4 regions of the Pseudomonas sp. Pso3 genome follow, and region 3 is predicted to be linked to each of the others. Evidence: predicted binding sites of a transcription regulator. Region 3 holds the regulator's gene; each other region holds the start of a gene.
What was found. Region 3 encodes FliA, which starts transcription of late flagellar genes. Its sites were predicted from a motif close to CTAAAGTTTNNNNNNNNNNNGCCGNTAA; they were not measured.
Positions count from the first base shown of each region.

Region 1: the regulator FliA is predicted to act here: its motif matches at 2,933-2,960, upstream of ACZ5R1_RS18885 (methyl-accepting chemotaxis protein).
Region 2: the regulator FliA is predicted to act here: its motif matches at 2,807-2,834, upstream of ACZ5R1_RS21690 (methyl-accepting chemotaxis protein).
Region 4: the regulator FliA is predicted to act here: its motif matches at 1,298-1,325, upstream of ACZ5R1_RS16390 (methyl-accepting chemotaxis protein).

Region 1 is NZ_AP043687.1:4,015,581-4,019,802, forward strand. It holds gene ACZ5R1_RS18875 (Y-family DNA polymerase) at 1-386, opposite strand, end outside; gene ACZ5R1_RS18880 (LexA family protein) at 379-810, opposite strand; gene ACZ5R1_RS18885 (methyl-accepting chemotaxis protein) at 907-2,925, opposite strand; gene ACZ5R1_RS18890 (N-acyl-D-amino-acid deacylase family protein) at 3,101-4,222, shown strand, end outside.
Region 2 is NZ_AP043687.1:4,614,681-4,618,902, forward strand. It holds gene ACZ5R1_RS21680 (curlin) at 1-274, shown strand, start outside; gene ACZ5R1_RS21685 (hypothetical protein) at 364-630, shown strand; gene ACZ5R1_RS21690 (methyl-accepting chemotaxis protein) at 682-2,739, opposite strand; gene ACZ5R1_RS21695 (xanthine phosphoribosyltransferase) at 2,920-3,492, shown strand; gene ACZ5R1_RS21700 (YkgJ family cysteine cluster protein) at 3,496-3,900, shown strand; gene ACZ5R1_RS21705 (YkgJ family cysteine cluster protein) at 4,055-4,222, opposite strand, start outside.
Region 3 is NZ_AP043687.1:1,653,604-1,657,825, forward strand. It holds gene flhF (flagellar biosynthesis protein FlhF) at 1-228, shown strand, start outside; gene fleN (flagellar synthesis regulator FleN) at 321-1,151, shown strand; gene fliA (RNA polymerase sigma factor FliA) at 1,148-1,888, shown strand; gene ACZ5R1_RS07785 (chemotaxis response regulator CheY) at 1,976-2,350, shown strand; gene ACZ5R1_RS07790 (protein phosphatase CheZ) at 2,370-3,158, shown strand; gene ACZ5R1_RS07795 (chemotaxis protein CheA) at 3,185-4,222, shown strand, end outside.
Region 4 is NZ_AP043687.1:3,459,781-3,464,002, forward strand. It holds gene pdxR (MocR-like pyridoxine biosynthesis transcription factor PdxR) at 1-1,217, shown strand, start outside; gene ACZ5R1_RS16390 (methyl-accepting chemotaxis protein) at 1,567-3,198, shown strand; gene ACZ5R1_RS16395 (DUF2252 domain-containing protein) at 3,338-4,222, shown strand, end outside.

The DNA.
Region 1 (4,222 bases), 2.4 Mb from region 3:
ACCCGGGCCTGCAGGCGATGGCCGAGGGCGTCCAGGGGTTCGGGCAGGCCGGCCAGATCGGCGAACACCTCGTCGATGCTGTAGCGCTCCAGGCGCGGCACCAGGGTCGCCAGGGTGCGCATCACCCGGTCGCTGAGATCGCCATAGAGGGCATAGTTGGAACTGAAGGCCGTCACTTCGCCGCGCCGGGCCAGTTCGCGCACCTGGAACCAGGGCGCCGCCATGGCGATGCCCAGGCGCTTGGCCTCGGGCGAACGGGCGATCACGCAGCCGTCGTTGTTGGACAGCACCACCACCGGGCGCCCGGCGAGATCGGGGCGGAAGACCCGCTCGCAACTGCAATAGAAGGCGTTGCAGTCGATCAGCGCCAGCACCGATTCAGCCATGGCCGAAACGCCTCAGGCTGTGGGTGGCCACGCCCCAGACCTCGAAGTCGTCGCGCTCGCCGATGACCAGGGGGGCATAGGCGGGATTTTCCGCCAGCAGGACGAAATTGGCGCCGCGCCGACCGAGGCGCTTGAGGGTGGGTTCGCGATCGCGCACCGCCACCACGATGTCGCCGACCCGTGCCGGCCGGGCGCGATCGACGATCACCAGGTCGCCGGCAAAGATGCCGGCGCCGGTCATGCTGTCGCCACTGACCTGGATGACATAGGTGTGGGGCGCGCGCAGGTCGACCAGCTCGTCCAGCGAGACCTGGCGCTCCAGATGATCCTGGGCCGGCGACGGGAAGCCGCACGGCAGGCGAAAATCATAGAGCGGCAGCCGGGTGTCGGACGATTCCAGGCAACCCAGGACGGTAACGGACATGACAAGGCGCTCCTGCGGATAACTGTCTATTTATACAGTTATCCGCAGCTGCCGTGTTGTAAAGTCCGACCTAATCTGCGCCGATGAGCGGCGCCGTCAGGCGCTGAGGCGGAAGCGCGAGACGATGCCGCGCAGGTCCTGGGAGAGGCCGGCGAGGCGTTCGGCGGTACCGGCATCGGACTCGATACCGGTCAGGACCTGCAGGGTGCTGGCGCGGATGCCGGTGGTGTTGCGGTTGATGTCTTCGGAGACCGCAGCCTGCTGTTCCGCGGCGCTGGCGATCTGCACATTGACGTCGACGATGCGCTCCACCGCGGCGCCAATGCTGGTCAGGCTGACGCTGGCCTGCTCGGCCGCCGCGACGCCGGTCAGGGCATGGCCGCGGCTGGCCTGCATCTGCCCGACGGCCTCGCCGGTGGCGGCCTGCAACTGCTCGATGATGCGGCGGATTTCCTCGGTGGAGGTCTGGGTGCGCGAGGCCAGGGTGCGGACCTCGTCGGCCACCACGGCGAAGCCGCGGCCCTGCTCGCCGGCCCGAGCGGCCTCGATGGCGGCGTTGAGCGCCAGCAGGTTGGTCTGCTCGGCGATGGTGCGGATCACCGCGATGACCCCGCCGATGGCCTGGCTGTGGGTTTCCAGGGCCGCGACCTTGGTGGCGCTGAGGTCCACCTCGGCGGCCAGGGCCTCGATGGCCTGTTGCGTCTGCTGCATCACCCGGGTGCCTTCCCGGGTGGCCTGATCGGCCTGCTGGGCCGCGGCCACGGCGCCTTCGGTGTTGTTGGCGACGTCCGCCACGCTGGCGGTCATCTCGGTGATGGCGGTGGCCACCTGATCGGTCTCGCCCTGTTGCGTCTGCATGGTCGAACGGGCCTGGCCGATGGAGCCGGCCAGGGACCCCGAGGCCTCGGCCACCGCGCTGGAGGCCTGATCCACCTCGCGCAGCGAGCGACCGAAGGCCTCCAGCATCGCGTTCAGGCTACGGCCGATGTCGGCGATCTCGTCACGCCCGAGCAGGGCGGCGCGGCGACTCAGATCGCCCTGGGCGGCGGCGGCGGTCACCCCGACCAGTTCGGCGATCCCCAGGCGCAGGGCCTGGTAGATGCCGGCGAAGGTATAGGCCAGCAGCAGCAGGGCGCCCAGGATCATGCCCACGACCAGATTACGCAGCGTGGTCGCATGCGCCAGACGCTCGGCCAGCAGCTGGGAGAGCTGACCCTGCGCTTCCTCCTGCACCTTGTAGTAGCGGGCGACCACGGCATTGCCCTGGGCACCCAGGGCGCGACCGGAAACCGTACCCTCATTGGTCATGGCCGCCTGCATGCCCTGACGGAAGTTGGCATAGTCGTCCGCCGCCTGGGCCAGGGAGCCCTTGAGGCGCTGGGCCAGCTCCGGCGCCTGCCGCGCCAGGAGTCTGAGGCCCTGCTCCAGTTCGTCGGCGCTCTGCCGTTCCTGGTTCACCACGCTGCGCGCCAGATTCAGACTGGCCGGATCGAAGCGGTTGGTGGCACTCAGGCCGAAGGCCAGGCCGCGCAGCTGGCCGATGAGGTTGATTTCCCGCGGCAGGCGCACGGAGGTGATGTCGATGAGAAAGAGGCTGGTGTAATCCGAATCCAGCGCCAGGCCGGAGGTGGCCGACACGTAATAGAAGAGATTGAGGGTCTGGGTCAGCTGCTCGTTCCAGGCCTCGAATCCCTCCAGCGGGGTGCCGGTGGCTCCCTGCATCAGGCGCTCGGCGCCTCGCCGCAGCTGGCTCAGGCGATCGCCGGTTTCCAGCTGGGTGCCGAGTTCGCGATCCAGCCGGCCGAGGTCGTCATAGGCCTTGAGCAGGTTGTCACGGTTGTTCTGCCAATCCTGCTGGGCCGAGGCATCGCCATCCTGGAGTCGCTTGGTCAGGGCGCGCTGCAACATGCTCAGGCGGGCGACCGGCGTCAGTTGCGTCAGATAGCGCTGACCGTCGATTTCCTGGGCCAGACCGACCCGCTGTTCCTGGATATCCTGATAGAGATAGACGCTGAGAAACACCAGGGGCACCAGGATGATGGCCGCCAGGCAGGCGAATTTGGCGGGGAATCTCAGGCGATTCATTAGGCTTACGACAGGGGTCAACAGATTCATGGCGGGCTCACGGGCGGCAGAGGGGGTCACTTGGGCTGTACCGCCCAATTTGTGACGTAATAGACAGAGTTTTCTGTAACAGTTCTATCGCTATCGGCCTGCCGTCTCGCTTATATGGCCCTTTGCCACTCGACGGTCGAAAGGCGTCTCCCAACGGTCGCAGGATGGCTCTAGCATGCATGATGTAGTGATTCTCAATGCCCTTGTGCTGGATGGTCGCGACCGTCCGGGCCGGGTTCTCGACGTGGCGATTGCCGGCGAGCGTATCCAGGCACTCGGTCAGTTGGCCGGGCAACCGGCACGGGAGGTCCGCGATGGCCGCGGCCTGGCGCTGGCGCCCGGCTTCATCGATGTCCATACCCATGACGACACCATGGTCATCCGCCGCCCCGAGCAACTGCCCAAGCTCAGTCAGGGGGTCACCACCGTGGTGGTCGGCAACTGCGGCATCAGCGCCGCCTCGGTGCGGTTGCGTGGCGAGCCGCCGGATCCGCTGAATCTGCTGGGCCCGGCCGCGGCCTTCAGCTATCCCACCTTTGCCGCCTACCGGGCGGCGGTGGAGCAGGCCCGTCCCGGCGTCAACGTCGCCGCCCTGGTCGGGCACACGGCGCTGCGCAGCAATCACCTGGACGATCTCCAGCGCGCCGCCACCCCTGCCGAGATCGCTGCCATGCGCGCCGAATTGCGCGACAGCCTGGCCGCTGGCGCTCTGGGGCTCTCCACCGGCCTGGCCTACGCCTCCGCCATGGCGGCGCCAACCGCCGAGGTTGCCGCGCTGGCCGCCGAGCTGGACGCCGTGGGCGGACTCTATGCCACCCACTTGCGCAGCGAATTCGCCGCGGTGCACGAGGCCCTGGACGAAGCCCTGGACATCGGTCGCCAGGCCCGGGCGCCGGTGGTGGTGTCCCACTTCAAGTGCGCCGGGGTGGACAACTGGGGCCGCGCGCCGGAGTTGCTCGGCGCCCTGGCGCGGGCCGCCCACGGACAGCCGGTCGGCTGCGACTGCTATCCCTATGCCGCCAGCTCCTCCACCCTGGATCTCAAGCAGGTCACCGACCGCCACCGCATCACCATCACCTGGTCCACCCCGCATCCCGAGTGCGGCGGCCGCGACCTGGCCGCCATCGCTGCCGACTGGGGCCTGGACCTAGAGACCACCGCGCGCCGCCTGCAACCGGCCGGTGCCGTCTACTACGGCATGAGCGAGGCCGACGTGCGCCTCATCCTCGCCCATCCGCTGAGCATGATCGGTTCCGATGGCCTGCCCGAGGACCCCTTCCCCCATCCGCGGCTCTGG
Region 2 (4,222 bases), 2.0 Mb from region 3:
CGTCCTGATCGGCGGTGAGGATTCGCGCCTGACCCTGACTACCCAGGGCAACGACAACGAGATCAGTGCGGTCTGGGTGGGCGACAACCTCGAGCTGAGCGTCGAGCAACTGGGTGATGGCCATCTGCTGCAGGCAGGACTGGCCAGCGATGCGCGCGTCAGCGTTAGCCAGCAGGGCGCCAGCCAGTACGCCTCCATCAGTCAGGTCGGTGCGGGCAACAGCCTCGACCTGCGCCAGAGCGGCCAGGGCAATCGGGCGACGATCCAGCAATAGCCGGACACAGGCGGTGACAGGGACTGCTGGTTCTTTGGCGTCAAAGCTGCTTCAATAGCCCTTTGACATCACCGTCGAGGACCCTGTCCATGAACGTGACTTCAAGCAATTCGCTCTATGCCGGGGTGCAGGCCTACCAGAACGGTAGCCGCACGGTCGAAAAGGCCGGTGCCGCCCTCGCCTCCCAAACGGCCCGCAACGTACAGGAAGCCCTGGCCGCGACCACCAACAGCCAGGCCGATCTGGCCAGCGAGCTGGTCAATCTGGATGTCGGCAAGTACCAGGCGCTGGCCGGTACCAAGGTCATGCAGGCCTCGCAGGAAACCCTGGGCCGGCTGCTCGATACCCGGGCCTGATCAGAAAGCTTTGAGCAAAAGGGGCGCCCTGAAAGGCGCCCCTTTTGCGTGCTAGCCCAGGCGGAAGCGGGTGGTGTTGGCCGTCAGGGTGCGACTGCCCGCCTCCAGACCTACCGCCGTGCTCTGCACCGTGCGCGCATTGCCGAGCAGATCGGCCGCGGCCCCATCGATCTGCTGGATATTGCCACTGACCTGGTCAGCGGTGACCGCCTGCTGTTCGGCGGCGGTGGCGATCTGCACCAGGGTGTCGGAGACGCCCTGCACCGACTCGGCGATCTCTTCCAGCCGCCGCCCCAGCCCGGTGATCGACTGGGCATCGCTGGCGGCCTGGCCGCAGGCCTCCTGCATCAGAGACACGGCCTGGGCCACGGTGCCGCTCAGGCTGCCAACGGTCCCGGCGATCTGCGCCGTGGAGGCCTGGGTGCGCTGCGACAGCGAACGTACCTCGTCGGCGACCACCGCGAAGCCCCTTCCCTGGTCACCGGCCCGGGCCGCCTCGATGGCGGCGTTGAGCGCCAGCAGGTTGGTCTGTTCGGCGATGCCGCGGATGACGTCCACCACCTGCTGGATCTGCCCGGCCTGGGCATTGACCTGGGCCATGGCCGCAGCTGTCTCGTCCAGGCGCTGGTTGAGGCGCTGGATGCTGGCGGTGGTCTGGCGACTGTCACTCTGGCTGGCCTCGGCGATGCCGCGCATCTGCTCGGCGCGCCCGGCGGCTTCTTCGCAACTCTGGGCCACGCCCTGGGCGGTGGCGGCCAGTTCGGTGGCGGCGGTGGCGATCTGGGTGATCTGCTGGCGCTGGGCTTCGACGGCGCCGAGCGCCGCCTCGGCCTGCTGACCCAGCTCCCCGGACGCCGTGCCCACCTGGCGACTCTCCTGCTCGACCGCCTGCAGACTGCCGCGCAGCTGCACCACGGCCAGGTCCAGGGCGCGGCCGATCTCGGCCAGTTCGTCCTGGCCAGTCACCTGGGCCGAACGGGTCAGGTCGCCGTCGCGCAGGCCTTCGGCCAGGGTGGTGATGCGCCGGGCGCTGCCACGAATGGCGGCCTGCATGCACAGCAGCAGGTAGCAGGTCACCACCAGCAGGAGACCGAAGCCGGCGGCGATGGCGGCAAAGCTGCGCACGGCATCGGCGCCATAGTATTGCAGCCGTTGGTCCAGGTTCTTCAGGGTCTGCTGGCGGAAGGTCTGCAGACCCTGCAGGACCCCGTCCAGGGTGGTTTCGAACTGCTCCGGCTTGAGCGTGATCTCGCCGCCGAACACTCCCTGATCGAGGGTCTTGAGACTGGCGTCCAGCTGGCTGCTGAGCTTCTGGTAATCATCCTTCCAGCCGGCCATGTCGGCGGGCAGCTTGTTGCCGAGCAGCACGGCGACCTTGGCCAGGCTCTCGCTGGAATCGCCGACGCGGGCGCGCAGGTCGCGCAACTGCAGGCGGCTCTGCAGGCTGAACTGGCCGGAGACCATACTGGCCTGACCAACGCTGGCCAGGCGGCCGAGGCGCTCGTACAACTCGACCGACTGGGTGGTGCCGATCTGCATCAGCAGGTAGGTTTCCATCCAGGGATCGAGGATGAGGCCGCTTTCCAGGGCGATCTCCTCGCGCAGCGCCTGCACGGCCCCCAGGGCGGCGGTGAATCTGTCGTAGCCGTCCGGCCACCAGCCCAGGCTGCGCAGATCGCTGACCTCAAGCCCGGCGAGCGCCTGCTGCAGGGTCTTGAAGCGCGCCTGCACATCGGCGCTGGCCCCTTCGCTCTCCAGTTGCTGTCCGAGCTGGGCGAGCCGCTCGCGCCGACTGTCGTTGCGACTTTCCAGGGCGGCGATGGCGGCCTGCACGGCCGGCGTCTCCTGCCGACTGGTGTCGATCGCCTTCCAGCGCGCGGTCAGGTTGCGTCGGAGGGTGAGTTCTTCTTCCACGGCGTCGAGCCGTTGCAGCAGTCGCACGCCACTGCGCTCGCCACTGACAGTGGCCAGCTTGGCCTGGAAATCGGCGCCCAGCAGCCAGAGACTGACCGCCAGCGGCAGGATGAACAGCACCAGCAGCAGGGCGAACTTGCGGGCGAAGCCGAACTGGCTCAGCACGCGCATACCCGGCGACAACAAAACACTCATGTTCGACCACTCCTGTGCCAGCCACCGGCAAGCGTCGGCTATCCGTTGCGGATAGCTATAGGACGATTTGTCGGCAAACTAACGACTTTCTTGAAAGATAGGGCACAATCGCCGCCCTCCCGTATTCCCAGACCCGGTCCTGCACTCAGGCCCGGGCGTTGCCGTTAAAGGACCGTCCGCGTGGAACGCCTCAAAGCCAAGATTCGCAGCGAAGGCCAAGTACTCTCCGAGCAGGTGCTCAAGGTCGATGCCTTCCTCAACCACCAGATCGATCCGGCGCTGATGCGCGACATCGGTCAGGAGTTCGCCCGCCGCTTCGCCGACGCCGGCATCACCAAGATCGTGACCATCGAAGCCTCGGGGATCGCCCCGGCGGTGCTGACCGGACTGGAGCTGGGCGTGCCGGTGATCTTCGCCCGCAAGCACCAGTCGCTGACCCTGACCGACAACCTGCTGGTGGCCAGCGTCTATTCCTTTACCAAGCAGACGGAAAGTACGATCGCCGTTTCTACCATGCACCTTTCGTCCGACGATCGGGTGCTGATCATCGACGACTTCCTCGCCAACGGTAAGGCGGCCAAGGCGCTGATCTCCATCATCGGTCAGGCCGGGGCCCAGGTCGCAGGGCTAGGCATCGTCATCGAGAAGTCCTTCCAGGTCGGTCGCGCCGAACTCGACGCCCAGGGCTATCGCGTCGAATCCCTGGCCCGCGTCGCCTCCCTGGCCGACGGTCAGGTCACCTTCGCCGAGTAAGCCATGGCTCAGATACTGCGCATTCTCGGGGCCGATCTCGATCGCACCGAAACCTGGATCCGTTACGACAAGGCCATGTGCCTGGACTGCGTGTCCAGCTGCTGCACCCTGCCGGTGGAAGCCCGCCTGTCCGATCTGATCCGCATGGGCGTGGTGGACGAATTCGAGAAGGGCGAGCCGCTCAAGGACATCGCCAAGCGACTCAAGAAGGACGGCGTGGTCGAGCGCCTCAATGCCAAGACCGGGCTGTTCACCCTGGTGCGGCTGTCCAACAACGACTGCGTCTATCTGCATCCCAAGACGCGGCTGTGCACCATTTACGACCAGCGTCCGGAAACCTGCCGCAACCACCCAAGGGTCGGCCCGCGCCCGGGGTATTGCGCCTACAAGCCGCAGAAGCTGCGTTGAATCCCTGATCGCGGCCATGCCGGTGCGCCGTAGCGACCGCTCTGGCTTGGACTATCGCGGCCATGGGCCGCTCCTACAGAAGCCTCATCTCCTGTAGGAGCGGCCCATGGCCGCGATAAGACTTCCCGGCGGCCGAGCCTTTCAGGCGAGTCGCTCAGAAATCACCGCTCTCCATCGCCCTTTTCATATCCTCCCGCTCCTCCAGACATTCCGGGCCGGCCATGTCGAAGATCCGGCAGACCCAGGGCCGCACCTCGTAGATGCTGCAATTCATCTGCTCGCGATCCAGGGCGGCGCACCAGCCGTCGTCGAGGCGCTTCAT
Region 3 (4,222 bases):
GACGAAGCCGCCAGTCTCGGCGAAGCCCTGGGTCTGGCCATCAGCCAGCGCCTGCCGGTGGCCTACATCGCCGACGGCCCGCGCATCCCGGACGACCTGCATCCGGCCCGCAGCCACCAGCTGGTGAGCCGCGCGGTGAGCCTGCAGGCCCCCGAGGAACCGAGCGAAGAAACCATGGCGGGCATGCTTGCCGGCCTGTATCAGAGCAATGCCCGCCGCGCCGGTTAGCGCAGACGAACGGTAGTGGTGCATCGCATGCCTGGGCACGCCAAATGCACTTGGTCTAAAGTGTGACGGATTTCAATCAAAGGTATCAGGCAATGGGTAGCATGCATCCCGTCCAAGTCATAGCGGTCACGGGCGGTAAAGGCGGTGTCGGCAAGACCAACGTGTCGGTCAACCTGGCCTTGGCCCTGGCCGATATCGGGCGGCGCGTCATGCTGCTCGACGCCGACCTGGGCCTTGCCAACATCGACGTTCTGCTCGGCCTGTCGCCCAAGCGCACCCTGGCCGACGTCATCTCCGGCGAGTGCGAGCTGCGCGACGTGCTGCTGCACGGCCCGGGCGGCATCCGCATCGTCCCGGCGGCCTCGGGCACCCAGGCGATGGTCAATCTGACGCCGGCCCAGCACGCCGGTCTGATCCAGGCCTTCAGCGACATCAGCGAAAACCTCGACGTGCTCATCGTCGATACCGCGGCCGGCATCGGCGACCAGGTGGTCAGCTTCGTTCGCGCCGCCCAGGAAGTCCTGGTGGTGGTGTGCGACGAGCCCACCTCCATCACCGATGCCTACGCCCTGATCAAGCTGCTCAATCGCGACCATGGCGTCACCCGTTTCCGGGTCCTGGCGAACATGGCGCTGACGCCCCAGGAAGGTCGCAATCTCTTTGCTAAGCTGACCAAGGTGACCGACAGATTCCTGGATGTCGCCCTCCAGTATGTGGGCGCCATTCCGTTCGACGAGGCGGTGCGCAAAGCCGTGCAGAAACAGCGCCCCGTGTTCGAAGCCTTTCCGCGTGCCAAGGCCTCGCTGGCCTTTCGTGCGGTAGCTCAGAAAGTCGATGGCTGGCCGTTGCCCGCCAATCCGCGCGGCCATCTCGAGTTCTTTGTCGAGCGCCTTGTGCAACCAGCCATCGGTACCCACGCATGACAGCATCCAGCGGGCTTCGCATGTACAGCAAAACCTCGGAACGTACCCAGCAGGAGCAACTCATCAACCGCTATGCGCCGTTGGTGAAACGCATCGCCTACCATCTCCTGGCGCGACTGCCGGCCAGCGTGCAGGTCGAGGACCTGATGCAGGCCGGCATGATCGGCCTGCTGGAGGCCTCGCGCAAATATGACGCCGGCAAGGGCGCCAGCTTCGAGACCTACGCCGGCATCCGCATCCGCGGCGCCATGCTCGACGAGGTCCGCAAGGGCGACTGGGCGCCACGCTCGGTGCATCGCAACACGCGCATGGTCACCGACGCCATTCGCGCGGTGGAAGCGCGCACCGGTCGCGACGCTAAAGATTCCGAAGTCGCGGCCGAACTTAAATTGAGTCTGGATGAGTACTACGGCATCCTTGGCGACACCATGGGGAGTCGCCTGTTCAGTTTCGACGACCTCATGGAGGGTGGTGAGCATGGGCTCGAGGAGAGCGGTTCGCATGAACTCGAACCCGGTCGCGGTCTGGAGGACGAGCGCTTCCGCAAGGCCCTGGCCGACGCCATCGCCAATCTTCCGGAGCGTGAACGTCTGGTGCTCTCGCTGTATTACGACGAGGAACTCAACCTCAAGGAAATCGGCGAGGTGCTGGGCGTGAGCGAGTCACGCGTCTGCCAACTTCACAGTCAATGCGCGGCACGCCTGCGGGCGCGGCTGGCGGAATGGCGTTCGCGTTAACCGGCTGGTACTCAGGCTACTACGATTGCTTAGACGCGCCTTGCGGCGTGTGTGCGGATTAGGACGGAGGTCGACTTGGACAAGAACATGAAAATCCTCATCGTGGACGATTTTTCCACGATGAGACGCATCATCAAGAATTTGCTGCGCGATCTGGGATTCACCAATACCGCCGAAGCGGACGACGGCAACACCGCGCTGCCGATGTTGCAGAGCGGCAACTTCGATTTTCTCGTCACCGACTGGAACATGCCCGGCATGACCGGCATCGACCTGCTGCGCCAGGTGCGCGCCGATGCGCGCCTGAAGACCCTGCCAGTGCTGATGGTGACCGCCGAAGCCAAGCGCGAGCAGATCATCGAAGCCGCTCAGGCCGGCGTGAACGGCTATGTGGTCAAGCCTTTCACCGCCCAGGTGCTGAAAGAAAAGATCGACAAGATCTTCGAGCGGGTGAACGGCTGAAGAAAGCCGCGGGGACGTTATGGATCAGCTTGGCTCCAACAGCTTCAGCGACTTCGAGTCGAATCTCAAACAGCACGCCCAAGAGCTGGTGAAATGCCTGGAAAGCGGCGATTTCACCCAGGCCGTGCACGTCATCAATGAACTCAACCAGTTGCGCGATCGGGGTCTCTACCAGGAAGTCGGCAAGCTGACCCGCGAGTTGCACAACGCCATCGTCAACTTCGAGATCGATCCGCGCGGCATGGCCGGCGAAGAGGTCTCCCAGATCAGCGATGCCACCGATCGTCTCTCCTACGTGGTGAAGATGACCGAGAACGCCGCCAACCGGACCATGGATCTGGTGGAGGAGAGCGCCCCGCTGGTAGGCAACTTCGGCGACGAAGCCCGCGCCGTGCATGCCGACTGGAAGAAGTTCATGCGCCGGGAAATGGGCGCGGACGAATTCCGCGAGCTGGCCAAGCGCGTCGACGCCTTCCTCAGTCACAGCGAGAGCAGCGCCGAGCAACTGTCGGCCAAGCTCAACGACATCCTTCTGGCGCAGGACTACCAGGACCTTACCGGTCAGGTGATCAAGCGCGTGGTCAATCTCGTCGGGCAGATCGAGAAAGACCTCGTCAAGCTGGTGATGATGGCCAGCCAGGTCGATCGCTATACCGGCTTCAGTCACGATCACACCGCGCTGATCGAACAGAATCGAAAAGAAAAGACGATGAAGGGTGAAGGTCCGCAGATTCATGCCGATAAGCGTGAAGACGTCGTGGCCGCTCAGGTCGACGTCGACGATCTTCTATCCAGTCTGGGCTTTTGACCCAGACCCTCTTGGGGAGTGCAGGAATGAGCTTCGACGCCGATGAAGAGATCCTCCAGGATTTCCTGGTAGAGGCCGGCGAGATTCTCGAACAGTTGTCCGAACAATTGGTCGAGCTGGAAAGCCGCCCGGATGACATGGATCTGCTGAACGCCATTTTCCGTGGCTTCCATACCGTAAAGGGCGGTGCCGGTTTCCTGCAGCTCCATACCCTGGTCGAGTGCTGCCATATCGCGGAAAACGTTTTCGACATCCTGCGCAAGGGCGAACGCCGCGTGGATGCCGAGCTGATGGATGTGGTGCTGCAAGCACTGGATTCCGTCAACGAGATGTTCGGTCAGGTCCGTGAACGCGAAGAGCCGACCCCGGCTTCGCCCGAATTGCTGGCGGCCCTGGCCCGCCTGGCCGAGCCCGCCGGCAGTGCGCCGGCGCCGGCTCCGGTTGCGCCCGTGGCTGCCGCTCCGGCAGTGGTCGCGGAACCGACTCCGGTCGCCGCTGCGGCGGCCGAGCCGGAATTGAGCGATGCCGATTTCCAGAATCTGCTCGATGCCCTGGGCAGCGAGCCGAGCGCGGCAGCGGAAACGCCGGCAGCCGCCGGTGGCGACGACATCACCGATGACGAATTCGAAGCCCTGCTCGACCAGCTGCATGGCAAGGGCAAGTTCCAGGAGGCGCCGGCCGCTGCGCCGGTTGCCGCTGCGGCCCCTGCCGCTGCCGCGCCCGGTGGCGAAGACATCACCGACGATGAATTCGAGGCCCTGCTCGACGAATTGCACGGCAAGGGCAAGTTCGTCGCCAGCGAAGCCGCGGCACCCGTCGCTGCAGCCCCGGCCGCAGCGGCTCCGGCAACCGCGGCGAGCGGTGACGAGATCACCGACGACGAATTCGAATCCCTGCTCGACGAGTTGCATGGCAAGGGCAAGTTCAGTGGTCCCGCGGCAGCCGCGGAAGCGGTAGCCGCTCCGGTGGCCGCTGCGCCGGCACCGGTGGCCGCACCTCAGCCGGCGGCTCCCGCACCGGCGCCGAAGCCGGCGCCGGTGGCCGAGGCCGCGGTGCCCAAGCCG
Region 4 (4,222 bases), 1.8 Mb from region 3:
TGATCGCCGAAGGCTTTCTACTGCCGCGCGGTCCGGCCGGGACCATCGTCTCGCCGCAGTGGAGTCGCCCGACCGCTCCACCAGCGGCCGTACCCTCCTCGCCGACGGCCTCGGCAACCCATGCCGGCGGCGCGCCGTTGCCGCTGCAGCTGGGTCTGCCGGCGCTGGACGCCTTCCCGCGCAAGCTCTGGACGCGCCTGGCCGCGCGGCAACTGCGCAGCCAGGGACTGGAGGGTCTGGTCTATCCCGATGCCCGGGGTCACGCCGGCTTGCGCGCCGCCCTCGCCACCTACCTCGGCCTGTCCCGCGGGATCGCCTGTCGTCCGGAGCAGGTGTTCGTCTGCGCGGGCTATCGCGCCTGCCTGGATCTGATCGTGCAGACGCTGCTGGCGCCGGGTGCTGCCTGCTGGTTCGAGGAGCCCGGCTATTTCATCGCCCGCCGGGCATTGCAGGACGCCGGCCTGGAACTGGTGCCGGTTCCCGTGGACGCAGCGGGACTGGATGTCGCCGCCGGCCTCGCCCGGGCACCGACCGCCCGTTGCGCCCTGGTCACCCCCAGTCACCAGAGCCCGCTGGGCGTGTCTCTCGCCCTGCCCCGGCGGCTGGCACTGCTGGACTGGGCGGGGCGGCAGAACGCCTGGATCATCGAGGACGACTACGACAGCGAATACCGCTATCAGGGCAAGCCGCTGCCCGCGCTCAAGAGTCTGGATGATGGGGGACGGGTGCTCTACACCGGTACCTTCAGCAAGGTGCTGTTTCCCGGCCTGCGCCTCGCCTACCTGGTGGTGCCGCCCGCCCAGGTCGCCGCCTTCAGTCGCAGCGCCGATCGGTTGCACAACCACGCTCCCCTGCTGCTGCAGGGCACGGTGGCGAGCTTTCTCGAAGAAGGGCATTTCGCCCGCCATCTCAATCGCATGCGCACCCTCTACCGACAGCGCCGCCTGTGGCTGGCCGAGGCGCTGACGAGCGCGCTGGGCGACGCGATGCGGATCGACCTGCAGGCCGGCGGCCTGCACCTGCTGGCACGCCTGACCCAGGGCGACGATCGCCGCTGGGCGGAGGCCGCCCAGGCCGACGGCCTGGCGGTCCAGGCCCTGTCTCGCTGGTATCTGGAGACGCCCAGTGCCCAAGGCCTGCTGCTGGGCTTCACCAATGTCGCCAGCGCGGCGGAAGCCGTAGCCCTGGCCCGGCGGCTGGCTCAGCTGGCGCCCTGACCGCTCGCTGTTCGTCTCGACCCTTCGCCCGTCCCGTCATCAGGGGCTGCCCCGAAGCGCAAAAATGTTTATTGCATCACATAAAACTTTTTCAGGTGCGACCGTTCAAAGACCAGGCTCGGAGGCTCTAGCCTGCCACTCTTGATTGGAAACAAAGCCTTTTTTGGCACCCACTCCGCAGGGAGCGGCGCGAGCGGAGTCACCCGCGATACCTGCACTACCAGGAGCCACGCTTCCCTGCCGTCCACGCAAGACACGGATCAGTCGCGTTTCCCTCCGCTCGTTCGCTGTACTCCCAAAACGTTGCCCTCTGGGCGTGAGTCGACAACCTGGCGCGTGAGGCCTTCCCATGCTGCAACAGCTGACCATCGCGAACAAACTCAGACTCGGCTTCGGTGCCATTCTGGTCATCATCCTGGCGCTGATCCTGGCGGCCCGGCAGGGCTTCAACCAGGTCAATCTGGCGGTTCAGCAGAACATTCATTCCTACCATGTCCTGCAGGATTCGGACGCGGCCCTGCTGGCGCTGGTCAACATGGAAACCGGCATGCGCGGTTTCGCCCTGACCGGCAAGGAAGAGTTTCTCGAACCCCTGAACAGGGGTGAGCAGCGCTTCGCCGAGCAGTTGCAGGAGCTGACTCAGCTCACTCGCGACAACCCCGCCCAGCAGGCCGATCTGGCCCAGCTGGGCCAGGCCAAGCAGCAGTGGAATAGCGAGTCCGTCCAGCAGATCCTGGCGTTGCGCCGGCAGGTCAATGCCGGTACCCAGCCGCTGGATGCCCTGACCGCCCGCATCGCCACCGCCCAGGACAAGGGCAGGATGGATGGCATGCGCGAGTTGCTGGCGCAGATCAAGACCCGTGAGAACGCCTTGCTGGACGGCCGGACCCAGTCGATGGCCGACGCCAAGCAGCAGGCTATGGCGATCCTCATCAGTGGTGGCATCCTCGCCGCCCTGCTGGCGCTGGGCATCGCCTGGTCGCTGACCCGTACCATCGTTGGGCGGCTCAACCAGACCGTCGCCATCGCCCGCACCATCGCCGCCGGCCAGCTGGATTCGCCGATTCCCACTGGCGGACGCGACGAACTGGGCCAGCTGCTGACCGCCTTCGGCCAGATGCAGGACAAGCTGCGCGGCATGATCCAGGGGATCAAGCAGGGCACCGACCAGTTGGTGGCCGCCTCCCACAGCATCTCGGCCAATTCCCAGCAGCTGTCCGCCGCTGCCCAGGAACAGTCCAGCGCCGCCTCCAGCATGGCGGCTACCGTGGAAGAGCTGACCGTGAGCATCAACCACGTTTCCGACAACGCCGGGGAAGCCCACGACCTCTCCAGCCAGTCGGGCCGACTGGCCCAGGACGGTGGCCAGACCATCCAGGCCTCGGTGGACAGCATGAGATCCATCGCCGGCACGGTGCAGTCCTCGGCCGCCCGCATCGGCGAATTGGGCGAGCATTCCGAGCGGGTCTCCTCCATCGTCAGCGTGATCAAGGGCATCGCCGACCAGACCAACCTGCTGGCGTTGAATGCCGCCATCGAGGCGGCGCGGGCCGGCGAACAGGGACGCGGTTTCGCCGTGGTGGCCGACGAGGTGCGCCAGCTGGCGCAACGCACCACCAATTCCACCCAGGAGATCGCCGCCATGATCGAGAAGATCCAGGCGGCGACCCAGGCCGCCATGAGCGACATGGAAGTGGGCGTGCGCCAGGTCAACGGTGGGGTCGACCTGGCCAACCAGGCGGGTGAGGCGGTGGTCAGTATCAACACCGCCTCGGACAAGGTGGTGCGGGTGGTCAACCAGATCTCCCTGGCCCTGCGCGAGCAGACCGCCGCCAGCCACGACGTGGCCCGTACCGTGGAGCGCCTGGCGCAGATGGCCCAGCAGAACAGCGAAGCCATCGGCGAGACGGTGCAGACCGCAGTGTCCCTCGACGCCCTGGCCAACGACCTGAATCGCCAGATCGGGCAGTTCCGCTGCTAGCGCCAGAGGCGGGGCGTTCGCGCGAGAACCTTGAGCAGCCTCCCCCGGCGTCTGGCCGGGAGAGGCCCACCGAAACACCCTGCAACATTTGCCAGGCGCAACGGTCACAAAGGCGTCTCCCTCAAGGCCTGCGCCCTGCATGAAAACCCCACGTCCCGTCGATCGTCTGCCCCGCCTCAACCAGCTGCGCAATCTGAAAATGGCTCGCTCCGCCCACGCCTACGTCCGCGGCAGCACGGTGCAGTTCTACGAGTGGCTGCACAGCCAGCCCGGCCGCAACCTGCCCAATGGGCCGGCGGTATGGATCTGTGGCGACTGCCATGCCGGCAACCTGGGCCCCACCGGCGATCTGCACGGCTCCACCGACGTCAACATCCGCGACCTGGATCAGACCGTGGTCGGCAATCCGGCCCATGACCTGGTGCGCCTGGCGCTGTCGCTGGCCACGGCGGCGCGCGGCTCCGACCTGCCGGGGGTGACCACGGCGCGGATGCTCGAAGAGATGATGCGCGGCTACGAGGTGGCCTTCGAAGACGATCTCGAACGCGAGGTCCCGCGCCCCGCTCAGGTCAAGGCCGGAATGCGCAGCGCGGTGCAGCGTACCTGGAAGCACCTGGCCAAGGAGCGCATGGAAAACACCCGCCCCAAGCTGCCGCTGGGCAAGCACTTCTGGCAGCTGAGCAAGGACGAGCGCAAGGCCATCGCCGAGCTGTGCGAGACGCCGGGCATCCATGCCCTGGTGACCTCGCTCAAGGGCCGCAGCCACGACAGCCGCGTCGAACTGCTCGACAGCGCCTACTGGGTCAAGGGCTGCAGCTCCCTGGGGCTGCGCCGCTACGCCGTGCTGCTGGGCGTGGACGACGGCGATGACCAGGACTACTGCCTGATCGACGTCAAGCAGGCGGTGGCCGCCGCCGCTCCGCGCGTGGCCCATGCCACCATGCCCCGCGACAACGGCAAGCGCGTGGTGGAAGGCGCCCGCCAGCTCTCCCCGGCCCTGGGCAATCGCATGCTGGCGGTGCGC